2 regions of the Microbacterium sp. NPDC097977 genome follow, and region 1 is predicted to be linked to the other one. Evidence: riboswitches for the same ligand, from Rfam matches in the RefSeq annotation. Region 1 holds a riboswitch; the other holds the start of a gene.
The links. A riboswitch is a leader RNA that binds a small molecule or an ion and turns the genes downstream of it on or off. The one in region 1 is predicted to bind thiamine pyrophosphate.

Region 1 (14,408 bases):
GCGCGTCGGTGTACTGACCGGACTGCCCGTGCGGCAGAGCGAGGAAGACGATGTCGTGCCCCGCGAGGATCTCGGGGGTCGTGTCCTGAAGGGTGAGGTGGGCGAGCGAGCGCAGGTGCGGCTGATGCTCGACCAACGGCTGTCCGGCATTCGAATGCGCGGTGACCGTGCGGATCTCGATGTCGGGATGGGACGCGAGGAGGCGCAGGATCTCGCCGCCCGCGTAGCCGGATGCGCCGGAGACGGCGACGGAGTACGTCATGCTTCTACCTTAACGGTCGGACCCCTCGGGGAATTCGAGGGAGCGGTGTCGGGGACCGGAGGCGGCGACACCGGCACTCGACCGCCGTGCACGTGCAGGCAGAAGCGCAGGGTCGCCTAGAGTCGGCGGCCGCTGCGGCGTCGGCGCACGGCGACGACGCTCGGAACGCTCTTCGACTCGCTGCGCGCGCTCAGGAACCGCGTGGCGGGAGCGAAGGCGGCGGCCGAGGACATGCCGCGACGATAGCGCGCTCGTCGCGGCATGCGCAAATCCGCTCCGTCACGGAGAGACCGCGGTGGCTGACGGTGCGGCGAAGAAGGCGAGCTCGTGGGCGCTCGACACCTCGAACGCGCGGAGCATCCGGTCCCGGGTGGCGGGCGCGGCGGTCGCCGCTGCGGCCGAGACGAGGGCGATCGCCTCAGCCGTCGCATCCTCGAACGCCGGGTCCGCGTAGGTCGCGAGCCAGGAGGCGTACGGGTGCCGGGGATCCTGCGCGGACTCGCCGAACTCCCCCGCGTGCAGGCGCCGGCCGAGGTCGGTGTAGAGCCAGAAGCACGGCAGGATCGCGGCGACGAGCTCGGCGTAGTCACCGCCGAACGCCACGGAGCGCAGATGGTCGAGGTACGCCACGGTCGCGGGAGCGGGAGCGACCGAGAACATCGCCGCATCCACGCCCTCACCCGGGGTCAGCCACGACGCGTGCAGCTCGAGCTCTCCGATGATCGCCCCCTCGGCGGAACGCGCCCAGAACGCCTGCTCGTGCGGAGTGGGAGCGAGGCGTGAGGCTTCGGCGAGCACGCGGGCGTACTCGCGAAGGTACAGCGCGTCCTGCGCGAGGTAGAACACGAACGGCTCCCGAGCGAGAGTGCCGTCGGCCAGGCCGCGGATGAAGGGGAGCTCGTCGATCCTCGCCCTCACATCGGCCGTGCGCGTCCACCACTCGGCGCGGATCTGCTCCGGCGTCGGTCTCGTCTCGAGCCCGCCGCGCTCCCACAGCCCCGCGAAGTGGCTGACCGGTCCGTGACCACGACCGACGTTCAGCGCCTCGCTCTCGCGCAGCGCCTCGCGCAGCCACGCCCGGGTCGCGGCGACGGCGTCGACGGCCGACTCGCCGCGAGCCAGACGTGTGGCCAGCGCGGACGAGAGCGAGCACCCCGTGCCGTGGGTGTTCGCGGTGCGGATCCGACGGCCCGGGAACTCGCATCGCACTCCCTCTCCGGTGTCCACGAGCGCGTCGGGCACGTCGTCCCCCTCGAGGTGCCCGCCCTTGACCAGGACGGCCGCCCCGATCGCCGTCGACAGATCCTCCGCGGCCGCGAGCGCGTCGTCCCATCCCGAGATCGTCCGCCCGGCCAGCACGGCGAGCTCGCCGAGATTGGGGGTGACGACGTGTGCACGCCGGAGGAGCTCGCGCAATGCCGCCTCGGCATCCCGGTCGAGCAGCCTGTCGCCACTGGTGGCGACCATCACCGGATCGAGGACGACGATCGGCGGCCGAACGGCATCGAGCCAGTCGGCGACCGTGCGGATGACGTCGGCGTTCGCGAGCATCCCGACCTTGACCGCGTCGACGACGATGTCGTCGGAGATCGCGTCGAGCTGCTCGCGCAGGAAGGCAGCGGGCGGCACATGAACGCCCCGCACACCGGTGGTGTTCTGAGCGGTCAGCGCAGTGAGCGCCGCCATGCCGTAACCGCCGTTCGCGGCGATCGACTTGAGGTCCGCCTGGATCCCGGCTCCGCCGGACGGGTCGCTCCCGGCGATGCTGAGCACCCGTGGCGTGCCCGCCGCGCGCCAACGACGCACGAACACCTCAGCGGTCTCGGCCGGATCCGCAGCCGCGCACAGCGCCGAGACCACGGCGAGGCCGGCCGCACCCGCGCTCCGCAGCCGCTCGGTGTCGTCGATGCCCACCCCTCCTATCGCCACGCACGGGAGCACGGTCGTCTCGACGAGGGCACGGAAGCCCTCGACGCCGAGGGCCGGCGGATGGTCGGGCTTGGTGGCGGTGGGGCGGACGACGCCGACGCCCAGGTAGTCGATCGTGTCGGGCGGCAGCGCGCGCACAGCCTCGAAGTGCTCCCGACTGTTCGCCGTGAGGCCGATGAGCGCCTCGGCGCCCAGAGCTTCTCTCGCGCGCAGCACCGATGCATCGCCCTGCCCGAGATGGATGCCGTCGACCCGCGCACCCTGCTCCCGCGCGGCGATGGCGGCATCCAGGCGGTCATTCACGACCAGAAGTGCCCGACCGTCGATCACGCGCGAGAGCTCGACGAGCTGCGCCGTGGTCTCGGCATCCGTCGCCGTCTTGTCCCGCAGCTGCACGATCCGCACACCCCCGTCGACGGCGCGGCGGACAGTCTCGACGACACCGCGTTCCCCGCAGAGATCCGGGTCCGTGACCAGGTACAGCGAGAGGTCCGCGATCACAGCGCACGCTCCTCGACCCGTGCCGCGTCAGCGATGTCACGCGGCCCCACCGACGCGAGCGCGTCGAGGAGCTCGACCGCGAAGCTGCCGGGGCCCGAGGCCCGTGTGGCGGCGCGCTCCGCCGCGACCGTGTACACCAGGCTCGCCGACGCGACGGCGGTCAGCGGATCGATCCCGACCGTGCGGGCAGTCCCCAGGAAGGCGGCCATCAAGGCGCCCAGTGCGCACCCGCCACCGGTGACCCTGGTGAGCAGCTCGTCGCCGTTCGCGATCCGCACGATGCGCCGCCCGTCGGTGATCAGGTCGACGGGTCCCGAGACGGCGACGACCGAACCGTGACGGGCGGCGAGGGCGAGGGCGGCGTCGGAGGCGGCATCGGTGGTGTCGGTGGCATCGACGCCCCGACCCCCGGCGGTGAGCCCTGCGAGTGCGAGGATCTCGGAGGCGTTCCCGCGGATCGCCGTGGGCCGCGAGACGACGAGGTCGTGTGCGAGCGCCGTGCGCACGGGCAGCGAACCGATCGCGACCGGATCGAGAACCCAGGGTGTGCCCGCGGCGACAGCACCGGCGACGGCTTCGAGACTCGCGGCACGTTGCTCGGGAGTCGGGGTTCCGAGGTTGATCAGCGTCCCGGACGCGACTCCCGCGAAGAGCCCCGCCTCGTCGACGATGTCGACCATCGCGGGTGCCGCCCCGAGAGCCAGCAGCACGTTGGCCGTGAACCCGGTGACGACGGTGTTGGTGATGCAGTGGGTCAGCGGTGGCGACCCACGCAGCGCGGACAGCAGTTGGGCGGCCGAGGCCGCCAGGGTCGATTCGGATTCCGGACGCAGACGATCGCTCACCGCGACATCCCTTCGCTAGTACGAACTAGATCAGGTTCGACGGGTCTGTTCTCAGCCGCGGATGCGGCACCCCGTGTCACTGCTCGAAGTCTAGCGACGCCCGGAGATCACCCTCGTCGCTGCAGCAGCTCGATCTCGTCGACACGGGTGAGCCCGGCGCGCCTGTCGCGATCGGTTCCTCGCTCCTGCTCGTCGGCGACGACGGTCGCGATCGTCTCGGCGAGGGGCCGCAGCACACCGCCCGCGGCGCGGTACCGCGTGTTCGCCCGGGTCATGAAACCGGTCATGTCGGTCGGGAGCCAGAGCGGAAGCGATCGCTCCCCCGCCCAGTACGCGACGCCCTTCTCGATCAGCCGCTCGTCGTCGACCGTCACGATCTCGCCACGGTGGTCCGCAGCGCGGCGGAAGGAGGAGAGGACATCGGCGAGCGGATGAGGGTCGCCCACGGCGTCGACGATCCCGGTCGCCGACGCCGTCGCGACGAACTCCGCCAGGTCGTCGACATCGATCACCTGCGCGTGGCGTGCCTCGGAGCTCGGCACCAGCACGGGTCCGTCCTGCGAGCGGAGGAACGCCGCGGCCCAGTAGCCGAAGCGATCGCTCGGGTCGCCCTCGCCCACGATGAGACCGGGCCGCACGATCAGCGCACGCTCTCCCAGGGCGCGCACGGCGTTCTCGGCCGCGACCTTCTGCGCGCCGTACTCGTCGTCACCGGTTTCCGCCGGGGCGTGCAGCGGAGCCGACTCGTCCGCACCGACCGTCTCGTCGTCGGCGTACACCGACACCGACGAGATGTAGGTCCACCGGGCCGCCCTGTCGCCCAGCGCGGCCACGGCCCGGTCGACGTGCTCCGCACGCGAGGAGACGTCGATCACGTGATCCCAGTCGCGAGCCGACACGGCGTCGTACGCCGCGAGGTCGTCGCGGTCGGCCAGCACGAGGCTCGCGCCGTCAGGCGACGGCCGCCCACCCCGCGCGAGGCACATCACGGTCGCCCCGTTCATCAGCATCCGTCGGGCGATGCAGCCCGACAGCCAGCCCGTTCCTCCGAGGATCAGCACATCTGTCATGCGCCCATGCCACCAGCATCCGCCGCGCAGGGGAAGGGGCGTCCGCTCAGGGCGGATGCCGCGCTCACCTTCTGCGCAGCTCTCCGATGCCGGAGAGCTCGGGGACCGTCCATGAGGGGTCGGGGCGCCACAGCTGCCACTCGGGGTCGAAGGGCCAGTCGCCCGCCCGGAACGACTCGATCGCAGCGGATGCATGGCGCTCGATCTGCGCGGCCTGCTCACCCGTGAGCCGGCCCTGCTCGATGGCGGCCGCCAGCTCGTCCTCGTCCTTGAGGCGCACGCTCCCCTCGGCGTCGATCTGCACGTCGAGGATGTGATCCGACGAGTACGTGTCTCGATCGGTGCGCAGATGCGCGTTCTCGAGGTTCACGTACCAGCCCGCGAAGCGCCAGTGCGACCCCTCCGCCGCGCTCCAGAACAGCCACACGGACCAGGCGGCGCCGGCGGGTGCGATGCGCAGGATCCCGTTGCCCCACCACTCCTCCACGATGCGCGTACGAGGGTCGAGCCAGCGGCGGTCCAGTGGCACGGTGCGGATGCGCTCCCCCTCGGTCGTCCCCTGCGCCTCCTGGAGCGTCCCGGGTGCGAGCCAGGCCACCAGCCCGTGCTCGTCGTCGCGCACCACGCGCATGGGCGTGATCGTCGACGCGTCGCCCGGCTGCCAGCCGGGCGGGCGATAGTGCCAGTCGATCTGGTCTCCGGGCCGGAGGAACGGCGCCTCGCCCATCGGCCGGACACCGTCGGGCACCGCCGCGGGAGTGCTGTGAGGGAGGATGCTCATCAGCACACGCTATCGCCGCCCGTTCCGAGAGGCTGAGCGTGCACGAGGCCCGCATCCCCGAGAGGAGGCGGGCCTCGTGCAATGAGCGCTGCGGATCAGTCGCGCAGGATCGCACCGAAGCGCTCGGACGCGACGGCGACACCGGCGAGCTTCGCCTCGGTCGCCTCCGCGGCGGTCAGCGTGCGGTCATCGGCACGGAAGCGCAGCGCGAACGTGAGGCTCTTCTGCCCGGTCGGGAGGCCGTCGCCGCGGTAGTCGTCGACGAGGCGGATGCCCTCGAGCAGCGACCCTGCCCCCTCGGCCAGCGCCTCGCGCACCTCGCCGGCGGCGACGCCCGCGTCGATCACCAGGGACACGTCCTGGGTGGCGGCAGGGAACGTCGACAACGATGCCGCCACGGCACGAGGGGTCGCGAGCGTGAGGATGCCGTCGAGATCGAGTTCGAGCACCGTGGCTCGCCCCGGCAGGTCGGCCGCGGCCGAGACGTCGGGGTGCAGCTCGCCGATGTATCCGATCTCGACGCCCGCGACCGACAGCACGCCGGTACGCCCCGGGTGCAGAGCGGCGCGACGCCCCTGCGCGACATCGATGTCGACCCCGGCGGCGGCACCGATCACACGGACCGCGTCGAGAGCCTCGGAGAGACCCGCGACCTCGGCGGTGCGGCCGGGCTGGCGCACGACGACGTTCCCGGTGAGCAGCACGGCGACGTGACGATGCTGCGGCGGGATCGAGGCGTTCAGCGCTGCCAGCGTCTCGTCCGACGGGCGCTCACCGAGCGGCGGGACCTCGTCGGTGCCGTACTCGACACCGGGCTCGGGCAGGAAGACGACACCGGTCTCGAACAGCGAGAGATCCGTGAGGCCGCGCGAGATGTTCCGATGTGCGATCTGCAGCAGGCCCGGGATGAGCGAGCGGCGCAGGAACGGCGCGGATCCGTCGAGGGGGTTCGCGAGCCGGATGCTGGGCAGGTGCTCTCCCGATGCGGAGCCGTGCAGGTCGTTCTCGGCCGCCGTGGTGAACGGGAACGACGGCGTCTCGACGAGTCCCGCCGCGGCGAGGGCGTCGGCCACCCGCCGGCGACCCTGCTGGTGCGCGGTCAGACCACGACCGGAAGGCGGCGTCGGAAGCACCGAGGGGATGCGGTCGAGACCGTGGATGCGGGCGACCTCCTCGGCGAGGGACCACTTGTCGGTGATGTCGGGACGCCAGGTCGGCGGGATGACGAGCCAGCCGCCCTCGGCCGCGGTGACCTCGGCGCCGATCATCGTCAGAGCGTCGGTGATCTCGGCATCCGTGTAGTCGACGCCGATCAGCGCCTGCACGAAGCCTTCGGGCAGGTGGATGTCGCCGACGAAGACCTCCGCGAACAGCGCTCCACCCTCGTCGGTGAGCGATCCTCCGGCGAGCTCGACCATGAGATCCGCGGCCCGGCGCGCCGCCACGAACGGCACCAGCGGGTCGACGCCGCGCTCGAACCGCTTGGACGCCTCGCTGGGGAGCTTGTGGCGACGGGCGGTGCGGGCGATGGTGATCGGGTCGAAGGTCGCGGCCTCGATGAGGACGTTCCGCGTCGACTCGCTCATCTCGGTCGTGCCGCCGCCCATGACCCCCGCGAGGCCGATCGGTCCCGACTCGTCCGTGATCAGCAGATCCTCGCCGTGGAGCGTGCGCTCCTGGCCGTCGAGGGTCGTCATCTTCTCGCCGTGCGCCGCACGGCGCACCGTGATGCCGCCGGTGAGACGGTCGAGGTCGTATCCGTGCAGCGGCTGGCCGAGCTCGAGCATCACGTAGTTCGTGATGTCGATGAGGATGCCGAGCGAGCGCATGCCGGCGAGCGACAGACGGGCGATCATCCACGGCGGGGTCGGCCGTGACGGGTCGACGTCGCGCACCACGCGGGTGACGAACTCGCTCGCGCCGGCGCTGCCGCGGATGGGTGCCGCATCGTCGACGATCGCCGTGTGGCCGGTGCCGGGCTGCAGCTCGGCGACGTCGCGCTCGGCGGGGTCGCGGAAGGAGGAGCCGGTGGCGTGGGAGTACTCGCGGGCGACACCGCGCAGCGAGAACGCGTACCCGCGGTCGGGGGTGACGTTGATCTCGACCGCGACGTCGTCGAGCCCGAGCAGGCCGATGGCGTCGGTGCCGACGGGCGCGTCGATTCCGAGGTCCGCGAGCACGAGGATGCCGTTGTGCTCGTCGCCGAGGCCGAGCTCGCGCGCCGATGCGATCATGCCGTCCGACACGTGCCCGTAGGTCTTGCGTGCCGCGATGGGGAACGGGCCGGGCAGCACGGCGCCGGGCAGCGTCACGACGACCTTGTCGCCTGCGACGAAGTTGTGGGCGCCGCAGACGATGCCGCGGACGCCGCCGTTCGCCGCGCCGACGTCGACCTGGCACCAGTTGATCGTCTTGCCGTTGGACTGCGGTTCCGCCTCGAGCGACACGACCTGACCGACGACGACCGGGCCGGAGATGTCGAAGCGGTGCACGTCCTCCTCTTCGAAGCCCACGGTGACCATCGCCGCGAGGACGTCCTCGGGCGTCGCATCCGCTGCCAGATCGACGTACTCACGCAACCACGAAAGCGGGACGCGCATCACACCACCATCCCGTACTGCTCGCTGAATCGGACATCGCCCTCTGCCATGTCCCTCATGTCCTGCACATCGCTGCGGAACATCAGTGCCCGCTCGACGCCCATGCCGAAGGCGAAGCCGCTGTAGACATCGGGGTCGATGCCCGCCGCGCGCAGCACGTTCGGGTTCACCATGCCGCAGCCGCCCCATTCGATCCAGCGCGCACCGCCCTTGAAGGTCGGGTGCCACAGGTCGAGCTCGGCGGAGGGCTCGGTGAAGGGGAAGAAGTTGGTGCGGAAGCGCGTCTTCGCCTCGGGCCCGAAGAGCTGACGCGCGACATGGTCGAGCGTGCCCTTGAGGTGCGCCATCGAGATGCCCTTGTCGATGACCAGGCCCTCGAACTGCGTGAACACCGGCAGGTGGGTCGCGTCGAACTCGTCGGTGCGGTAGACCCGGCCGGGGCACAGCACGTAGATCGGCACCTCGCGGTCGAGCATCGAGCGCACCTGCACGGGACTCGTGTGCGTGCGCATCACCAGATGACGCGACGTCGGGTCGACGTAGAACGTGTCCTGCTCCTGGCGGGCCGGGTGGTCGACGTCGAAGTTCAGGGCGTCGAAGTTGAACCACTCGTGCTCGAGCTCCGGTCCCTCCGCGATCTCCCATCCCATGCCGACGAAGATGTCGGAGATCTGCTCGCTGAGCAGGGTCAGCGGATGCCGTGCACCGACGCGCGTGCGCGACGGCACGGCCGTGATGTCGACGCGCTCGGCCTCGAGGCGGGCGGCCACCTCGGCGGCGGCGAGCTCGGCCTCCTTGGCGGCGAGCGCCTTGGTCACCTGCCCACGACCCTGGCCGACGAGCTTGCCGAACGCGGCCTTGTTCTCAGGGGCGACCTGACGCATCGAGGCGTTCAGCACGGCGAGCGGCGAACCGTCGGCCACATGGGCTGCTCGGGCTGCCTTCAGCTCGGCCGTATCGGCGGCTGCGGCGATCGCTTCGAGGGCGGCTGCGACAGCGGCCTCGACGGCTTCCGGGGTGATTTCGGGAGACTCAGACACGAGACAGGAGTCTACCGGCGCACGGCGGTCACCCCGCGCCGCCTCACGAGGGTCCTGCGCCGCCGCTCGTGCCGTCGAACTTGCCTGCGCCGCGCTGCATCGCGATCACCTCGGTCACGGTTCCGTCGCCGTGCAGGCGTGGATCGCGATCACCGGCGTCCGGGGTGTAGCCCTTCAGCTTCGGCGAGCGGCGCGTGCGGATCTCGAGCCACCGCGCCACACCCGAGAGGATCAGGCACATGACGATGTAGATGCCGCCGATCACGAACGCGGACTGCAGCACGGGGCGACCCTGCTGCGAGGTGAGCTGCTTCGCGAAGTACAGCAGTTCGGGGTACGTGATGATGAAGCCGAGGGCGGTGTCCTTCAGCGTCACCACGAGCTGTGCGACGATCACCGGGAGCATGGCGCGGATCGCCTGCGGCAGCAGGATCAGGCGCATCACACCGCTCTTGCGCAGACCGATCGCGAACCCGGCCTCCTTCTGTCCGCGCGGCAGCGACTCGACGCCGGCGCGCAGCACCTCTGCGAGCACGGAGCCGTTGTAGACCATGAGCGCCAGTACGACGGCCCAGTACGGCTCCATCTTGACGCCGAGTACGGGGAGTCCGTAGTACAGCAGCATCATGAGCACCAGCACGGGGACGGCCCGGAAGAACTCGGTGATCGCGGTGACCGGGATGCGAACCCAGGCGTGGTCGGACATCCGTCCGATCGCGAGCACGAACCCGAGCACGAGGGCGAGCAGCGCCGCGAGCCCGAATGCGGCGAGCGTGCGACCGAGTGCGCCGAAGATCTGGGTCCACACGGCGCTGAACGTGAAGACGTACCACCGTGAGGCGTCGAACTGGCCGCTCTCGTAGAAGCGGTAGCCGATGAAGCCGAGCAGGGCGAGCACGACCACGACCGTCGCGACACCGATCAGTCGGTTGCGGAGGATGGCCTTGGGACCGGGGACGTCGTACAGGACGGAAGTCATCGCGCGATCCTCCACTTGTTCTCGAGATAGCGCTGCAGCCAGCTGAGCAGCAGGACCAGGGCGACGAAGATGACGGCGACCCAGAGCAGGACGACGAGTGCGTTCTCGCCGCGCTCACTGAGGTAGGAGCGGATCGCGCCGAGTTCGAGCACCGAGAAGCCGGCGGCCACCGTGGTGTTCTTCAACAGGGCGATGAACACGCTCATCATCGGAGGCACGACGGAGCGGAAGGCCTGAGGCAGGATCACCAGCGTCATCACCTGGCCGAACGGAAGCCCGATCGCGCGTGCGGCTTCGGCCTGCCCGACCGGAACCGTGTTGATGCCGGCCCGGATCACCTCTGCGACGTAGGTCGCGGTGTAGATGCCGATGGCGAGGATGCCGAGCACCGTGGTGCTGAGCTTCGGGAGCCCGAGCTGCGGGTAGCCGAAGATGAAGAAGAAGAAGACGAGCGTGAGCGGGGTGTTCCGGATCAGGTTCACGTACAGCGTCCCGACGGCCCGTGCGATCGGCACGGGTGCGACTCGCATCGCTCCGACGATGAACCCGAGGATGAGCGCCAGCACCGCGCCGCCGAAGAAGATCAGCAGGGTGTTGCGAAGCGCCTCACCCCACAGATCGAGGTTTCCGAAGATGACGTCCACGCCGTCCTCCCCTTCAGGGTTGTGAGGAGGGGGTGGCCGCGGACGGCCACCCCCTCGATCGGTCAGTCGACGGCCGGCTGGCTGACTTCGATGCCGGAGGAACCGAGGTTCTTGTCGAAGATCGCCTGCCAGATGTCGCCACCGTCGGTGAACATCGTGTTGATGAACTCCTGCAGTGCCGCGTCATCCTTGGCGACGCCCACGCCGTAGCGCTCCTCGGTGAACGGCTCGCCGACGACCTTCAGGTTGTCGGGGTCCTGCGCCGCATAGCCGATCAGGATCGCCTGGTCGGTGGTCACAGCCTGGACCTCGCCGGAGAGCAGCGCCTCGACGCACGCGGAGTACAGGTCGAACTCCTTGGTGGGGACGTCCGGGTAGTTGTCGCGGATGTTCTGGATCGGGGTGGAGCCCGTCGCCGAGCACACCGTGGTGTCAGCCGTCAGATCGGCCTCGCTCTTGATGTCCTCGTTGTCCGCGGCCACCAGCAGGCCCTGGCCCGTGATGAAGTACGGGCCTGCGAAGGCGATCTGCTCCTTGCGCTTGTCGGTGATCGAGTAGGTGCCGACGTAGTAGTCGATGTCACCGTTGACGATGGCCTGCTCGCGGTTCGCGGAGGCGATCGCCTTGAACTCGATCTTGTCCTCGTCATAGCCGAGGGATGCAGCGATCCAGCGTGCGATGTCGACGTCGAAACCGGTGCGCTCGTTCGTCGTCACGTCGAGGTAGCCGAGACCCGGCTGGTCCTCCTTGACGCCGACGACGACCTTGTCGCGATCCTTGATCGCGTCGAACGTGGGGCTGCCCTCGAGGTCGACGTCTGTCGCGACCTCGAACCAGGTGCTGTCGCCCCCCTCTTCCTCGCCGCCGGTTCCTGCTCCGGGGCTGGACGGGCTGCCGCTGTTGCAGGCGGTCAGCGCGAGCAGCGCTGCCGCGGCGATCCCGATGCCTGCCAGTGTCCGTGTGCGTCGCATGTGCGTCTCCTTCGTGTGCTGTGTGTGCAGGGTCTGTGAAGTGCGTGAGTGCGGAAGTGCGTCGTGCTGCGCGTCAGTGCGTGAGGAGCTTCGAGAGGAAGTCCTTGGCACGGTCGCTCTTCGGGTTCGTGAAGAACTCCTCAGGAGTCGCCTCCTCCACGATCCGGCCGTCGGCCATGAAGACCACCCGGTCGGCGGCCTTGCGGGCGAAGCCCATCTCATGGGTGACGACGATCATCGTCATCCCCTCGTGCGCGAGGTCGACCATGACATCGAGCACCTCGTTGATCATCTCGGGGTCGAGTGCGCTGGTCGGCTCGTCGAACAGCATCACCTTGGGGTGCATCGCGAGCGCACGGGCGATCGCCACGCGCTGCTGCTGTCCGCCCGAGAGCTGCGCGGGGAGCTTCGATGCCTGCTTCGCGATGCCGACGCGCTCGAGGAGCTGCATGGCCTCCTTCTCGGCGGCGGCCTTCTTAAGACCACGGACCTTGATGGGACCGAGCGTCACGTTCTCGAGGATCGTGAGATGCGCGAACAGGTTGAACGACTGGAACACCATGCCGACGTCGGCGCGCAGGTTCGCGAGCCCCTTGCCCTCGGCCGGCAGCTCCTTGCCGTCGATGCTGATCGACCCGCTCGTGATCGTCTCGAGGCGGTTGATGGTGCGGCACAGCGTCGACTTGCCGGAACCCGACGGGCCGATCACGACGACGACCTCGCCGGCGTTGACCGTGAGATCGATATCGGTCAGTGCCTGGAAGTCGCCGTAGTGCTTCTGAACGTTGTCGACAACGACGAGAGGCTTACCAGAGGTCATCATTTCTCCAAACTAGCCAGGTCGAACACGTGGCTCCACACGGACGCGGCGACATTTACACGTTCGTAACCGCGCGAGGCATCGGACCGCGCCCCGGACGCGGAGCGCCCCGCGGCCCGCCCCCGCGAGCCGCGGAGGCGTCCCTGCCGCTGCGCCCCTCCCCCGAGGAGAACGCGGCGGCAGGCCTCCGGCCGGATGCGATCGTGCGACGGGGCGAGACGGTCGCTGAGTGCGCGCCTCTGCGAGGGGCGTGGGCACTGTGGCATCTGAATTCTCCGTCGAATCGAGCGCGATCGATCCTCAGAGTGGCAGAGCGGCCCCTCGGTGGGAGGACTTCTTGAGGATTTCTTGAGGGGTCAGTCCCGCTGGCTCCGGTAATAGGCGATCGCGCCGGGATGCAGGGCCACGGGTCCCGAGAAGATGGCCTGCCTCAGGTCCAGGAGTGCCGCGGCAGGAACGTTCCGGGCGATGCGGGTCCTGGCGTCGAAGAGGCCCTCGAGGACGTCGCGCACCATGCCGTCCGGGGTCTCGGACGACGTCACCAGGTAGTTCGGGACCGCCATCGTCGGCTGGGACGCATCGAGCCCGTAGAGCCCGATCGGGAAGTCGGAAGGACGGTAGGCGTCGGAGTAGCGCGCATTGACCGTGTTGACCCAGCTCTGCTCGATGGGCAGCAGCCGCACGGGAGCGGTCTCGGCGAGCTGGGCGATCCCGGGGGTCGGTATGCCGCCGACCCAGAAGAACCCGTCTATGTCCGAGCGCTCCAGCGCGCTGATCGACTCGCCCAGATCCAGCTCCGGATCCTCGATGGTGGCCACGTCCACGCCGGCGGCGTCGAGCACGCGCGAGGCGATGACGTTGACTCCGGAGTTCTCGGCCCCGAGGGAGACCCGCCGTCCAGCCAGATCGTCGAGCGAGTCGATCGGCGAGTCCGCGCGGACGACGACGTGCAGGTACTCGTCGTACAGCCGGGCGACCGCCCGCACGGGCATCGGCTCGGCGAACGGACCGGCTCCGGCGACGGCATCCGCCGCCGCGTCGCCCTGCGCGAATCCTAGGAGCGCCTCACCCGAGCTCACACGGAGGAGGTTGTCGACCGATCCCGCGGTCTCGGCGGCCTCCATCCGCACGTCCAGTGACGACGACAGCTCCGTCGCGAGCTCGCTGCCGTACGCGAAGTAGAGGCCGTTCGACCCTCCTCCGGCGATCACATACCGCGCCGTGCCCCAGTGCTCCGACCGCCCGGCGCAGGCGCTCGACGCACCGGCCATCACGAGCACCAGGACGGCCGCGGTGATCCGCCCCCACCGTGATCCCCTCCGCCCACGCGGCCCTCGGGCACCGCTCATCCGTCCGCTCCGTCCGGCAGGAGGAGGGCCACGACGAGGCCACCGCCGTCGGCGGAGGAGACCGCGAGCGCGCCGCCGATCGACTCCAGCAGGTCGGTCGCGATCGCCAGCCCCAATCCCGTTCCCGGCGTCTCGCCGCTGTCCTCGCTGCGCCAGAACCGGTCCGCCGCCGAGGCCGCTTCGGCGATCGTGAGGCCAGGACCGTGATCGCGCACCGTGAGCCGGCACAGATCGCCCTCCCTCGATGCCTCGACCACCACGACCGAGTCGGCGGGCGAGAACTTCACCGCGTTGTCGATCACCGCGTCGAGGGCGCTCTCGACGATCGTGCGATCGGTCACACTCATCACGGATGCCTCGGCGCCGGCCTGCATCCGGACCCCGCGCTGCGCGGCGACATCCCGCCAGGCGTCCGCCCGGCGAGCCGCCAGCACGCTCAGATCGACGGCCGAGACGGCGATGTCGGCGCGCCCGCCGCGCGCGAGGGCGAGCAGCGTCTCGAGGATCCGGACCATCCGTCGCCCCTCCTCGCGGGTCTCCTCGATATCGCCCTGCCACTCCGCTCCGAGTCCGGTCGAGAGGTGCTCGACGCGCAGCAGCAGGGCGTTCAGCGGGTT
Region 2 (14,408 bases), on a different contig from region 1:
GGCACGGAGGCCACGATGACGGCGATCCGTCTCGCTCGTGGTGCGACGGGACGCGACCTGCTGGTGAAGTTCGCCGGCCACTATCACGGACATTCCGACGGCCTGCTCGCCGCGGCAGGTTCGGGTGTCGCCACGCTCGCCCTGCCCGGTTCGGCGGGTGTCCCCGCACCGATCGCGGCACAGACGCTCGTGATCGACTACAACGACCCCGGGGCGCTGGAGGCGGTGTTCGCCGAGCATGGCGATCGCATCGCCGCGGTGATCGTCGAGGCGGCTGCGGCCAACATGGGCGTCGTGCCGCCCGCGCCCGGCTTCAACCGGCTGCTGGCCGACACCGCCCACGCGCACGGCGCGCTGCTGATCCTCGACGAGGTGCTCACCGGCTTCCGCGTGCATCCGGCGGGATTCTGGGGCCTGCAGGCGGAGGCGGGAGAGCAGTATCTGCCCGACATCATCACCTTCGGCAAGGTCGTCGGCGGGGGGATGCCTCTCGCTGCTCTCGGTGGGCGCGCAGAGGTCATGGACATGCTGGCGCCGCTCGGCCCGGTGTACCAGGCGGGCACGCTCTCGGGTAACCCGCTCTCGGTCGCCGCGGGTCTCGCCACGCTGAGGCTCGCGACGCCGGAGGTCTACGCCACGGTCGATGCCGCGGCCGCCCGGGTCTCGGCGGCGCTCGATGCCGCGCTCACGGATGCCGGCGTGACCCATGCCGTCGCTCACGCCGGCAGCCTGTTCAGCGCGTCGTTCCGCGCGTCGTCGCCCCGCACGTACGCCGACGCACTGGCGCAGGAGTCGTTCCGCTACGCGCCGTTCTTCCACGCGATGCGTGAGCAGGGCGTCGCCCTGCCGCCGAGCGTGTTCGAAGCATGGTTCCTCACCGCCGCGCACGGCGAAGAGGAGCTGCAGAGGATCGAGGCGGCGCTGCCGATCGCGGCTCGTGCCGCTGCTGCCGCCACGGACCCGGCCGCTACTGCCCCGGCCGCGACGGCGTGAGCACGCTGCCGTCTTCGCTCTGACCGTCGCGCATCCGTCGCGGGTCGTCGCGCATCCGTCACGGGCCGTCACGCGAACGCGTCGGGTCGTCACGCGAACGTCTCGGGTCGTCGCGCGACTGTCTCGGGTCGTCGCGCGACTGTCTCGGGTCGTCGCGCGACTGTCTCGGGTCGTCACGCGAACGTGTTCGGCGTCTCGGTCTCGGGTCGTCACGCGATCGTTCCACGTCGTCATGCAAACCCCACGGGTCCTCATACGAACATGACCCGGCGCGGCGGAGTATCGCGGTAGGTGCGTCCGAGCGGACTCCGCCAGTCGATGGTTCCGTCAGGGAGCTGATGGGCGGTCCATCGATGGTCGTCGCCGACGTCGGGATGCTTGAGCACATGGTGGGTCGCGCACAGGTGACCCAGGTTGTGGATCTCGGTCCTGCCGCCTTTCGCATGATCGAACGTGTGGTCGAGCTGGCATCGATGCACCGGCATCCTGCATCCCGGGAATCGGCAGTGCTGATCTCTGGCCCGCAGGAATCGTCGCATCGATTCGGTCGGGGTGTAGGCATCCGTCTCCACGACGAGCCCTGACGGATCGAGGAACAGACGTGACCACCCGCCGTTGCGTCCCGCGAGGTCGCGGGCCACGTCGGGGTGCAGCGGTCCGTGTCCGTCGAGGTGGGCAGGACGGTCATCGATCCCGGCGAGCGTCGTCGCCGCGACGGTCACCTGGATCCGAGCCTGGATGTTGTCGAGACCCGAGCCGTTCGCCGCGCTCGGGTCGGAGGTCAGGAGCAGGTCGATGAGGAGGTCGGTGCGCACCTGGTCGATGGAGCGTGAGTCCGTCATCTCGACCTGGATCCCGTCGCCGCCCCGCCCCGCGATCACCACCCGCGCCAGCCGGGTGAGACGGTCGTGGATCGCCGTGGCGAGGTGTTCGGGGAGGACGACGCTCAGGACGGAGAAGCCGTCGTCGGCGGACCGCAGCGTGACGGTGCGCTCCGATGTCGCTCGTGCGTGACGCTCCACCGTCGTCGAGCCGGCGAGGGCGGCGGCGAGCTCGCGCATGTGCGCGCGGGTGCGGGCCGGCGTCTCGTGCTCGGCGACGATGACCGCCGCGCTGTCGTAGAACGGCAGCGCATCGGAGTCGGCCCGTCCGTTGTTCACGGCCTCTCGGACCACTCCCGCCGCCCGCACGATCTCGCGGACGTGTGCGGCCGAGATCGCTCCGGCTCGGAACGCCTCCTGCACGCGGGGGTGGCGGCCGTCGGCGAGGAATCCCGCGTCTGTGAGCGCGTATTCGACGCTGCCCTGGCTCATCTGCCCGGCGGCCGCGTACTCCGCGACCATGGATCGATGGATCGCGTCACGGTGGTAGGGGTGCTCTTCGGACTCGGCCGTGCAGAGCCGCATCCGCTCGGCGAGGATGTCAGACGCCTCCGCCTCCAGTCGGGCGATCTGACGTCGCTTCTCGACCCAGGAATCGAGCAGCGCACCGCGCTGTTCGAGGCTGAGGTCTGTGGTCGAGGTCATACTCCGATTCTAGTACGTTTGTTCGAATGTCGAGCAGAACATCGGAATGGGAGAAAGACGTGGACACGTGGGAACCGACAAGGGATCGTTGCCTTCCTGTGAGCAAGACACAGACATCTGGGCGGGTGCCGCTGGCAGACTGGACGCATGGTGACGTTGCTGCTTGATCAGACGCGACTCGAGGTCGTGCTCTCGCCGATCGAGCGGGCTGCGAGCTTTCACCGCGACAATCTCCGCATCGAGCGAGAGACCATCGCGAAGGTGCAGCTGATCGACGACGCGTGGACGTGGCTTCGGGGAGTTCCCAATCCGGGGACGCACATTCCGGGCATCCTCGCCGCCGGAACGTGGAAGGCCGCCGGCAGTACCGACTTCGTGCTGATCCGCAGGCGGCGACCGAGCGTCGTCGTCGACCTCCTCGGCGACGACCAGTACCGGCGACTGATCCTCACCACGAGCCACGGTCTCGCACTAACGCAGGCGCTCAGGCTCGACGTGACGGATGAGCCCGCGGATGTCGAGGAGATCGTCGCCACCTCCCCGGTCCCCGTGTCGAAGGGCAGCCGGCGTCCGGTGATCCGCCCGCGTCCGGCGTGAGGCCGGGGAGCGCCGAGACTCCCTCATGAACGAGGAACGCCCTCCACCGCCGTGCGGCGTGGAGGGCGTTCGCGTCAGGTCTCAGTAACGATGAGGCTCGGAGTCGTTCTGCTCCGAGTCGTCGGCAGCACTCTCGACGGCAGCACCCTCGGGCGCGGCCTCGTCGATGCTCTCGACGACGCTGTCCTCACTCGACGCGTTCTCGAGCGGGTACTCCCTCGGCTCGTCCTCGTAATACGCCCGAGCCGCCTGGGCGAGCATGGAGCTGACGGCTGCGGACCGCGGGTCGTCGTCCTCAGGTTCGTCGTCATCCGCCTCGTCGTCCGCAGTAGTCGCCGGCGTCGTGCCGAACAGGATCTCGTCGAAAGACGGTGCGGTGGCGGACTCGGCAGGCGCCTCGAAACCGGTTGACGCCGCATCCTCGGCGGGCTCGGCAGGTGCGTCGGTCTCGGCTGACACCGGTTCCTCCTCGGCTGCCGACTCCTCGGCACGCGCCTCGGACTCGACAGTCTCCGACTCCTCGGCAGACGCTTCGCCCGGGACGTCGTTCTCGTCGTCCGCAGCCGCGACGGCAGGTTCAGCCTCAGCCTCGACGACCGCATCCGTCTCGACAGCCGCCTCAGCCTCGACAGCCGCATCCGCGTCGACAGCCTCAGGCGTCTCGACGACGGCAGGCGCCTCGATCGCCGCAGGCGCTGCGTCGGCGCGCGGCTCGAACCGGCCGCCGCGCACGAGATCGATGAAGACGTCTTCGAGGGTGGGTCCGCGCTGCACGAGCGTGCTGAGCGCGATCCCGGCCGATGCCGCGATCGCACCGACCGTTCCGGCGTCGCTGCCGCGCACCGTGAGTCCCGAGCGGAGCACCTCGACCTCGAGCCCGGCGGCCGAGAGCGCGGTGGTGAGCGCGGCGCGATCGGCGGCGTCGACGACCACGGATCCGGACGACGGATCGGCGAGCGTCTCGATGCCGCTCGAGAGCATCAGCTGGCCCTTCGAGAGCACGAGCACGTTGTCGGCGACCTGCTCGACCTCGCTCAACACGTGCGAGGAGACGAGCACCGTGCGACCTTCGTCGGCGAGCCGGCGCATCAGGAGGCGGATCCAGCGGATGCCCTCGGGGTCGAGGCCGTTCGCCGGCTCGTCGAAGACGAGAGCGCCCGGGTCGCCGAGCAGGGCGTGCGCGACGCTCAGGCGCTGGCGCATGCCGAGTGAGAAGCTGCCGATGCGGCCCTCGGCCTCGTGCTCGAGACCGACCAGCGCGAGCACCTCGTCGACGCGGGAGAGCGGGATGCCGTTCGCCTTGGCCGCGATGGTGAGCTGGCGTTCGGCCGAGCGGCGCGGACGGTAGGCCGTCTCCTCGAGGACCGATCCGATGGTGCGCAGCGGATGACGCAGGTCGGGGAACGCGACACCGCCGATCGTCGCGGTTCCGCTGGTGGCGCGCACCTGACCCAGGAGGATGCGCAGCGTCGTCGTCTTTCCGGCTCCGTTCGGGCCGAGGAAAGCGGTCACGACGCCGGGCTCGACTCGCGCGGAGAAGTCGGACACCGCCGTCACGTCATTGAAGCGCTTGGTCACGTGCGTGAACTCCAGCACCTGTCCGTCGGGCATCTGCGACCTCTCGTTGCAGTGGGCAGTTCCGTCTATCCTGCCGGAAAAGCCGCTGGATCGCGTATTTACCCCACGAACGGCCGCCGTGGCAAGGCCGAATGTACGGGGTAGCCTGGCACCCGTGACCGATTCCCTCGACGTCTCCCGGGTCCTCGTCCGCACCGACGGCGCCCTCGGCAGGCTCACCCTGAACAGGCCCGAAGCCATCAACGCGCTCGATTTCGGAATGGTCCGGCTGCTGGCCGAGGCCCTCGAGGCGTGGCGGGACGACACCGACGTGCAGATCGTCGTCATCGACGGGGCGGGCGAGCGGGGGATGTGCGCCGGCGGCGACGTGCGGGGCCTGCATGCGCAGATCGTGGCGGGTCATGCGGACGAGGCGGCGGAGTTCTTCCGCGCGGAGTACGCGCTCAACGCGATGATCGCCGAGTACCCGAAGCCGATCGTGTCGATCGCCGACGGCATCACGATGGGCGGCGGGGTCGGGCTCTCCGGGCACGCCTCGATCCGCATCGTCACCGAGCGCTCGAAGATCGCTATGCCGGAGACTCGCATCGGGTTCACCCCGGATGTCGGCGGGACGTGGCTGCTCGGGCGGGCGCCCGGACGATTCGGGGAGTACTTCGGTCTCACCGGCGGCACCATGGACGGCGCCGATGCGGTGCTGCTCGGGTTCGCCGACCATTTCGTGCCCTCGGACCGGCTCGACGCCCTGCGCGAGGCGCTCGCCTACCGCGCGGACCCGACCGGGCCCGCCGAGATCGTGCTGCTCTTCGACGAGACCCCCGAGCCGTCCGCTCTTCCCGAGTCCCGCGGATGGATCGACGAGGCGTTCTCCGCCGACACGGTCGCGGGCATCCTCGAGCGCCTGCACGCGCACGATGCTCCCGAGGCCGCCGAGGCCGCCGAGGTCCTCGAATCCCTGGCGCCGACCGGGCTGGCGGTGACCCTCGACGCCGTCCGCGAGGCGCGCGAGCTCCCGGGGCTGCGTGCAGCGCTCGAGGGCGAATACCGGCGTGTGATGTGGTTCGTCACGCGGCACCCCGACCTCGTCGAGGGGATCCGCGCGCAGCTGATCGACAAGGATCGGAACCCGCGGTGGGATCCGGCATCCATCGCCGACCTGCCCGCGGATGCCGGTGCCGGTGCCCGCGAGTTCGTGCCGGAGCCGCGGCTGTTCTGACGACGGCGGGGCCGCCGAGCGGGTGGCGTCGGTTCGCTGTGAGCGAAGGTCCACCGGCAGGGGGATACGAATGTCAGCGGTTCGTGGCACTCTAGCTTGTGCGCGATCGTCGGCCCGCGTCCGCCCGCCGAGAGATCAGCGACGCCATCCTTCCTAGAAAGTCCGCCTGTGCTGGGAAAAATCCTCGTCCGATATCTGTCCCGCTATAAGTGGTTGCTCGTGGCCGTGCTGGTCTTCCAGTTCGCCAGCGCGATCGCGACTCTCTACCTGCCCCGTCTGAACGAAGACATCATCAACAAGGGCGTCGCGCAGTCCGACACCGACTACATCTGGCGCACCGGGCTGTTCATGCTCGCCGTGTCGCTCGGGCAGATCACCGCGTCGGTCATCGCCACGTACTTCGCCGCGCGCGCGTCGATGAGCGCCGGTCGCGACATCCGCGCCGACGTCTTCGGAAAGGTGAGCGGATTCTCCGAGCGCGAGGTGTCGCAGTTCGGAGCGGGCTCGCTCATCACCCGCAACACCAACGACGTGCAGCAGGTGCAGATGCTCGCGATGATGGGTGCGACGATGCTCGTCACCGCGCCCCTCCTCGCGATCGGCGGCATCATCTTCGCGGTGCAGACGAACATCGGCCTCAGCTGGCTGATCGCGGTCTCCGTTCCGCTGCTGCTGATCGTGGCGGGTCTCGTCGTCAGCCGGATGGTGCCCCTCTTCCGCAGCTACCAGGGCAGGCTCGACACCGTGAACCGCGTCATGCGCGAGCAGCTGACCGGAGTCCGCGTGGTGCGCGCCTTCGTGCGCGAACGAATCGAAGAGGAGCGCTTCCGCGGCGCGAACACGGACATCATGGTCGTCGGTCGCAAGGTCGGCTCCCTCTTCGTCCTCCTGTTCCCGCTGTTCATGCTCATCCTCAACGTCACCGTGGTCGCCGTCGTCTGGTTCGGAGGGATCGAGGTCAACAGCGGCACCGTGCAGGTGGGAACGATCTTCGCCTTCATGCAGTACATCGGTCAGATCATGGGCGGTGTGATCATGGCCAGCTTCATGGCGATCATGATCCCCCGTGCGGCCGTCTCGGCCGAGCGCATCGGAGAGGTCCTCGACACGGAGTCCAGCATGGAGCGTCCGACGAACGGCGTGACCGACTTCCCGACGCCCGGATCCGTCGCCTTCGACGGCGTCGAGTTCACGTACCCGGGTGCCGATTCGCCCGTGCTCACGGGCATCAGCTTCGGCGCAGAACCCGGAGAGACCGTGGCGATCGTCGGATCGACGGGTGCGGGCAAGACCACGCTGGTGTCGTTGATCCCCCGCCTGTTCGACGCCTCGGGCGGCGCTGTCTCCGTCGGGGGCGTCGACGTGCGCGAGGCCGATGTGGAGTCGCTGTGGGCGACGATCGGCCTCGTGCCGCAGCGCCCGTTCCTCTTCACCGGAACCGTGGCATCGAACCTCCGTTACGGACGCGAGGAGGCCACCGACGAGGAGCTCTGGCATGCGCTCGAGATCGCGCAGGGTCGCGACTTCGTCGAGGAGATGCCGCAGGGGCTCGAGTCGCGCATCACGCAGGGCGGTACGAACGTGTCGGGCGGTCAGCGGCAGCGTCTCGCGATCGCCCGCGCGATCGTCCGGCAGCCGCAGATCCTCGTCTTCGACGACTCGTTCTCCGCTCTCGACCTCACCACGGACGCCCGCCTGAGGCAGGCGCTGTGGCGCGAACTGCCCCATGTCACGAAGATCGTGGTCGCTCAGCGAGTGTCCTCCATCACGGATGCGGACCGCATCGTCGTGCTCGAGGGAGGCACCATGGTCGGCGTCGGCACGCACGCGGAACTGCTCGAGACGAGCACGACCTATCGGGAGATCGTCGAGTCGCAGCTGGGGGTGGACGCATGAGCGAGCAGAACACGCCGAAGACCCGACGTGGTCGCGCCGCCGCCCAGGCGGACGTCGCGCAGCCGGCCGAGCCGGAACTGACCGAGGAGGAGAAGTACGAGGCCGAGCTCGCCGAGAAGGCACGACAGAACGGCGGCGGCTGGGACAGCGTCGCACCGGGCAAGGCCGACAACTTCGGCAAGAGCTTCAGCCGGATGATCGGTCTGCTCAAGCCGTCCGCCGTGTGGTTCATCCTGGTGTCGATCGCGGGTGCCGTCGGCGTCGTGCTGACGGTGGCCGCCCCCAAGGTGCTCGGCGAGGCGACCAACCTCATCTACAAGGGCTTCATCTCGGTGCAGCTCGCGCAGGCGAACGGGGACTTCCCGGGCTTCCCCGCCGGCACCGCGAAGGACGACGTGGTCGAAGCGCTCCGCCAGGGAGGACAGGACGACTACGCGAACCAGATCTCGGCCCTCGGCGACTTCCGGGTCGGCGAGGGGGTGGACTTCGAGGCGCTGCGGTGGGTCATCATCGCCGTGCTCGCGATCTACATCGTCGCGGCCTTCCTCAGCTGGATCCAGGGCTACGTCATCAACGTCATCATGGTGCGCACCATGTGGCGCCTGCGCGAGTCGGTCGAAGCGAAGATCAACCGCCTGCCGCTGTCGTACTTCGACAAGGTGCAGCGCGGTGACCTGATCTCGCGCGTGACCAACGACATCGACAACATCACGCAGACCATGCAGCAGTCGCTGTCGGGCGCGATCACCGCCGTGCTGACGGTCGTGGGCGTGCTGGTGCTGATGTTCTCGATCTCCTGGCAGCTCGCTCTCGTCGCCCTCGTCGCACTGCCTCTCATGGGCGTGATCTTCGGCGTCATCGGTCCGCGGTCGCAGAAGGCCTTCGGAACGCAGTGGCGCAAGGTGGGGCGTCTGAACGCCCGCGTCGAGGAGGCGTTCTCGGGACACGCGCTCGTCAAGGTGTTCGGTCGCGAGAAGGACGCCCTCGACAAGTTCAAGGACGAGAACGAGGAGCTGTTCCAGGCGAGCTTCAAGGCGCAGTTCCTCTCCGGCATCATCATGCCGGCGATGACCTTCGTCGGCAGCCTCACCTACGTCGGCATCGCCGTGCTCGGCGGTCTCATGGTCGCGAGCGGCCAGCTGCGTCTCGGCGACGTGCAGGCGTTCATCCAGTACTCGCAGCAGTTCACGCAGCCGCTGTCGGAGCTCGGCGGCATGGCTGCGGTCGTGCAGTCCGGAACCGCATCGGCGGAGCGCGTGTTCGAGCTTCTCGACACCGACGAGCAGGAGGCCGACGAGCCCGATGCGCCGATGCTCGCCGACGGCGAGGGCGTCGTCGAGTTCGAGAACGTCGCGTTCTCGTACACGCCCGATCGTCCGCTGATCACCGACCTGTCGTTCCGCGTCGAGCCCGGCCAGACCGTGGCGATCGTCGGACCGACCGGAGCGGGAAAGACGACGCTGGTCAACCTGATCATGCGGTTCTACGAGCTCGACGGCGGGCGCATCCTCCTCGACGGCCAGGACATCTCTGAGATCACGCGGGACCAGCTGCGCTCGCGCACGGGCATGGTGCTGCAGGATCCGTGGCTGTTCGCGGGCTCCATCCGCGAGAACATCCGGTACGGGCGGTCCACTGCGACCGACGCGGATGTGCTCGAGGCCGCGAAGGCGACGTACGTCGACCGCTTCGTGCACGCCCTCCCCGAGGGATACGACACCGTGCTCGACGAAGACGCCTCCAACGTCTCCGCGGGAGAGCGCCAGCTCATCACGATCGCGCGAGCGTTCGTCGCCCAGCCGTCGATCCTCATCCTCGATGAGGCGACGTCGGCCGTCGACACCCGCACCGAGCTGCTGCTGCAGAACGCGATGGCCGCGCTGCGACAGGGGCGCACGTCGTTCGTGATCGCGCACCGGCTGTCGACGATCCGTGACGCCGATCTCATCCTCGTCATGGAGCACGGAGACATCGTCGAGAAGGGCACGCACGACGAGCTCATCACGGCACAGGGCGCCTACTGGCGGCTGTACCAGTCGCAGTTCGAGCAGGCCGCGACCGACATCGATGCCGAGGACGCGCTCACCGGGACGACTCCGGTGGTCGTGAGCGGCGATGCCGACGATGCGGCGAGTGCCGCGCAGATCGGTGCGTCGGTCGGGGCGCAGGTCCCCACCGCCGAGGCGGCCGCGGCCCAGGCGGTCGTGGAGCGCCCGGATGCCGGAGAGACCACGCACTGACCGCAGACGGCGAACGCCCCACCCGATCATCCGGGTGGGGCGTTCGCTTTCTCGTTCCGCCGCCGAAGCCGCTCGCTGCCGGGGGTCAGCGCTGCTCGTCGGCGAGGCCGAAGAGTTCGAGAGGGTGCGTCAGGCGCCACCAGGGACTCGGTCCCTCGACGTCGTCGACCAGGGAGACCGAGGTGGTCACGGTGTTCAGCGGACCGACGCTCGTCGCCGTGCCGATCGCCTCACCCGACTCACGGTTCTCGCCGAGGGTGAATGTCGTGGTCGTCTGCGCGGACGTGCCGTTCCACAGCACGAGTTCGGCGTCGGCATCCGTCACGACATCCGTGGTCGTACCCCATCGGGTCGTGACGGCGCCCACGACCGTGCCCTTCGGGACGGCGGGTGCCTGGCCCGTCAGTGCGGTCTCGATCTGCGAGAACAGGGAGCGCGTCTCCGCCAGCCGCTGTGCATCGTCGGTCTGGCCGAGCACGGCGGCATACAGGTGCACCGTCGTGTCGTCGACGGTGATGTCCTTCGCCGTCAGCAGATTCCAGCTGTCGTCGAGCGTGCCGGTCTTCACTCCGACCACTCCGGGGTCTGCGAGCATGCCGTTGGTGTTCACGACGGTTCCGGCTCCGGGCAGATCGACCGACGGGGTGCCCACGATGCCTGCGAACACCGGATTCTGCATCGCGAGTTCGGCGAGCGCCACCAGCGCTTCCGGGGTGGCCGTGTTGCGGGCGTCGAACCCCGAAGGCGTGACGATCGTGATGCCGTCGAGACCCCGATCGCCCAGCCATTGCGCGGCGGCGGAGGTGAACGCCGACTCCGACCCCCAGATCTCGCGGGAGAGACGATCGATGTAGTTGTTCGCGGATCCGAGCAGTGTGCCCTGCAGCATCTGCAGCTCGGTGAGGGTGCCGCCCACCGGCACGTCCAGGGCGGACTGGTCGGAGCGGCGGTAGTCCCAGTAGGCGAGGTTGTCGGCGCGGGTGAAGGCGAACTCGGGACCCTGCTCGCCGACCGCGAGCGGCATCCTGTCGAGCACCATCAGGCTCGAGACGACCTTCGTGACGCTGGCGATCGCGGCCTGGTCGACGGAGGACGACGCGGTGCCGATCCCGGCGATGCCGGCGGCAGCGCTCCCCTGCCCCGGCCACGTCAACGCCGCCGCGGAGGCGGCGACCGGAGCGATCTCCACGGCCCGCACGGTCGGCGCCACCTCGTGCAGCGGCCACAGCAGGGTGGTGCCGGCGTACGCGGCGACGAGTCCGACGAGGATGCCGGCGGGCACCAGCAACCCGGGACGGGCGATCGCCGGGCGCAGGCTCGCGTCGCTCAGCAGTCCGGTCTCAGAGGTCGGATGCGGCGCGGTGTCCAGGGAGCCCGAGGACGTGTGCGCGGCGACGTCGAGCGGGTCGACCCAGGTGAGGGGAGTGCCGCCGCTGCCGGCATCCGCCCACTGCGGCTCGGCATCGGCGGCCGCGGCGTGGAGCGTCTCCACATCGATGATCTCGGCATCGACGATCTCGGCATCGAGCGCCGCAGGGGCGGCGGTCGCAGCATCGGGTGTCTCGGCGTCGACGGTCTCAGCATCCCCGGTCGGAGCATCCCCGGTCTCGGCATCGGCGGTCGCGACAGCACCGGGGGCATCGGTGCCGGGTGCATCGGTGCCGAGGGCGTCGGACGGGGTGGCCTCGGCGGAGTCGGGAGCGGTCACCTCCTCACGGTACCGAACCCGCACGCAGATCAGCGGCGCGGCAACGGAAGCAGACGGGAGTGTCGGCACTGGGTAAGATCGAGAGCACAAACCACGGGAGTCCGGCGAGCCGGGCTGAGAGGGAGCGAATCGCGCTTCGACCGTCGAACCTGATCTGGGTCATGCCAGCGCAGGGAGGAGTCACTGATGAGTACATCCACGTCCGGATCCACCACCGGGTCCGCACCCGCATCGGCATCCGCCGCCTCGGCCTCTCGGGGCCTCGGCCGCCCGGAGCTGTGGCGGTGGCGGGTCGTCGACATCGTCGTCGCCAGCGTCATCGCCGTCGCCTGCGCGCTGATCTTCCTGCTCTGGAACGTCGGGTACGAGGTGCCGAGCAGCATCCTGAAGCCCCTGCTTCCCGGAGTGCAGGGGCTCCTCGCGGGCCCCTGGCTGATCGCCGGCGTGCTCGGGGCGCTGATCATCCGCAAGCCGGGTGCGGCGCTCTATACCGAGCTGGTGGCCGCGGTCATCTCGGCCCTCGTCGGCAATGCCTGGGGTCCGCTCACCATCGTGTCGGGCCTCGTGCAGGGTCTCGGTGCCGAGCTCGTCTTCCTCCTCTTCGTGTACGGGGTCTGGCGTCTCCCGGTCGCGATGCTGGCGGGCGCCGGGGCAGGACTCGCCTGCGGCATCAACGACCGCATCCTCTGGTACGCGGGGGCGGACACGCTCTTCACCACGGTCTACATCGTCTCGACCACCATCTCGGGTGCGGTGATCGCCGGGCTCGGAGCCTGGCTGATCGCCCGGGGTCTCGCGGCCACGGGCGCGCTCGGCCGGTTCGCCGCCGGTCGTGAGGTCACCGCACGGGTGTGAGCGCCCCCACGACACCCGCCACCCTCGAAGCCCGTGGCTGGGGGTGGCGGTACGCCACGCGACTGCGGTGGGCCGTGCGCGCCGTCGATCTGCGTATCGAACCGGGGGAGCGCGTGCTGCTGCTCGGCTCCTCCGGTGCGGGCAAGTCCACCCTGCTCCAGGGCTTCGGCGGTGTGCTCGGCGGGGCCGACGAGGGCGAGACGCACGGCGCGCTGCTCGTCGACGGCCGTCCGGCGGCCGCAGAACGCGGCCGGGTGGGCATGGTGCTGCAGGACCCCGACACGCAGACGATCCTCGCGCGGGTCGGTGACGACGTGGCTTTCGGATGCGAGAACCTCGGCGTTCCCCGTCAGGAGATCTGGACCCGTGTGCGGGCGGCGCTGGATGCCGTGCGGCTCGACGTCCCGATGGATCGCTCGACCTCGGCGCTCTCGGGCGGGCAGAAGCAGCGGCTCGCACTCGCCGGCGTGCTCGCGATGCGACCCGGGGCGATCCTGCTCGACGAGCCGACCGCCAATCTCGACCCCCAGGGAGTGCGTGACGTGCGGGACGCCGTGGCCGCGGCGCTCGAGGTCAGCGGCGCGACCCTCGTCGTGATCGAACACCGCATCGACGTCTGGCTGCCGCTGGTCACCCGGGTGATCGTGCTCGGCGCAGACCCCGAAGGCACCGTCGTGCTCGCCGACGGCAGTCCGGACGAGGTGCTCGGGGCGCGCGGCGCGGAGCTCGCGGCATCCGGGGTCTGGGTGCCGGGGCATCCGCCGATCGCGCCCCCCGCTCCCGCACACGACGCCGGGGAGCGCCTCCTCGAGGCGCGCGGCGTCACCGTCGCCCGGCAGCGCGGCCTGCCCGTCGCCGGTCCGCTCGACCTCGAGGTGCGCGCCGGCGAGGTGCTCGGGGTGACCGGTGCGAACGGCACGGGCAAGTCGACGCTCGGGCTGACCCTCGCAGGCCTGCTCCCTCCGGAGGACGGCCGTGTCCGCGCTCTTCCCGCCCTGGCCGCAGGCGAGCGGGACGATCCCTTCCGATGGTCGTCGCGCGCGCTGCTCACCCGCATCGCGACCGTGATGCAGACTCCCGAGCATCAGCTGCTCGCGAAGACCGTGCGCGACGAGCTGGCGGTCGGCCCTCGGGCGCTGCGGATGCCGGAGCCCCAGATCACCGCGCGCGTCGACGAGCTGCTCGACCGCCTGCGACTCGCATCGGTCGCCGGGGCGAATCCGTACACCCTCTCGGGGGGCGAGAAGCGGCGGCTGACGGTCGCCGCTGCGCTCGCCACCCGCCCACGGATGCTGGTCCTCGACGAGCCCACGTTCGGTCAGGACGCCACCACGTGGGCCGAACTCGTCGCGCTGATCGCCGATCTGCGGGATCAGGGCGCCGCTGTCGTCGCGATCAGCCACGATGAGGCCGTCCTCGAGGCCCTGCACGCCCGACGTCTCGAGGTCGGGCGATGATCGACCCGCTGACCGCCCGCATCGAGCGGCCGGGACCCGTCGCTCCGCGCTCCGCGCTGGCGAAGCTCGCCGCCGCCCTGCTCATCGCGGTGCCGCTCGTGCTGACGATCGACGTCGTCTCGGCATCCGTCGCGCTGCTCCTGGAGATCCCGCTGCTGCTGCTCGCCGGTCTGCGTGCCCGAGAGTTCTGGATCCGCACCGCCGTGCTGTGGGTCGCGGCGCCCCTGAGCGCCGTCACCATCGCTCTGTACGGCGCGACGAGCGGCACGGTCCACTTCGAGTGGCTGGTCATGCGCGTCAGCGACGGGTCACTGGCGCTCGCCGCGGCGACGGCCGTGCGCG

Region 2: another riboswitch for thiamine pyrophosphate. It lies ahead of ABTZ43_RS00970 (ECF transporter S component); the one in region 1 lies ahead of thiM (hydroxyethylthiazole kinase).

The regions. Positions count from the first base shown of each region.
Region 1 covers NZ_JBEOUR010000031.1:2,291-16,698, forward strand. Annotated here, with positions in the region: gene argC (N-acetyl-gamma-glutamyl-phosphate reductase) at 1-262, opposite strand, end outside; gene thiD (bifunctional hydroxymethylpyrimidine kinase/phosphomethylpyrimidine kinase) at 542-2,692, opposite strand; gene thiM (hydroxyethylthiazole kinase) at 2,689-3,537, opposite strand; TPP riboswitch at 3,528-3,621, opposite strand; gene ABTZ43_RS08940 (NAD-dependent epimerase/dehydratase family protein) at 3,645-4,607, opposite strand; gene ABTZ43_RS08945 (DUF402 domain-containing protein) at 4,672-5,388, opposite strand; gene pheT (phenylalanine--tRNA ligase subunit beta) at 5,484-7,988, opposite strand; gene pheS (phenylalanine--tRNA ligase subunit alpha) at 7,988-9,028, opposite strand; gene ABTZ43_RS08960 (amino acid ABC transporter permease) at 9,072-10,007, opposite strand; gene ABTZ43_RS08965 (amino acid ABC transporter permease) at 10,004-10,651, opposite strand; gene ABTZ43_RS08970 (glutamate ABC transporter substrate-binding protein) at 10,714-11,622, opposite strand; gene ABTZ43_RS08975 (amino acid ABC transporter ATP-binding protein) at 11,696-12,445, opposite strand; gene ABTZ43_RS08980 (TAXI family TRAP transporter solute-binding subunit) at 12,799-13,791, opposite strand; gene ABTZ43_RS08985 (sensor histidine kinase) at 13,788-14,408, opposite strand, start outside.
Region 2 covers NZ_JBEOUR010000002.1:65,428-79,835, reverse strand. Annotated here, with positions in the region: gene ABTZ43_RS01010 (glutamate-1-semialdehyde 2,1-aminomutase) at 1-993, shown strand, start outside; gene ABTZ43_RS01005 (HNH endonuclease signature motif containing protein) at 1,245-2,519, opposite strand; gene ABTZ43_RS01000 (hypothetical protein) at 2,667-3,116, shown strand; gene ABTZ43_RS00995 (ATP-binding cassette domain-containing protein) at 3,198-4,727, opposite strand; gene ABTZ43_RS00990 (enoyl-CoA hydratase/isomerase family protein) at 4,849-5,910, shown strand; gene ABTZ43_RS00985 (ABC transporter ATP-binding protein) at 6,079-7,806, shown strand; gene ABTZ43_RS00980 (ABC transporter ATP-binding protein) at 7,803-10,046, shown strand; gene ABTZ43_RS00975 (D-alanyl-D-alanine carboxypeptidase family protein) at 10,132-11,754, opposite strand; TPP riboswitch at 11,838-11,947, shown strand; gene ABTZ43_RS00970 (ECF transporter S component) at 11,941-12,609, shown strand; gene ABTZ43_RS00965 (ABC transporter ATP-binding protein) at 12,606-14,066, shown strand; gene ABTZ43_RS00960 (energy-coupling factor transporter transmembrane component T family protein) at 14,063-14,408, shown strand, end outside.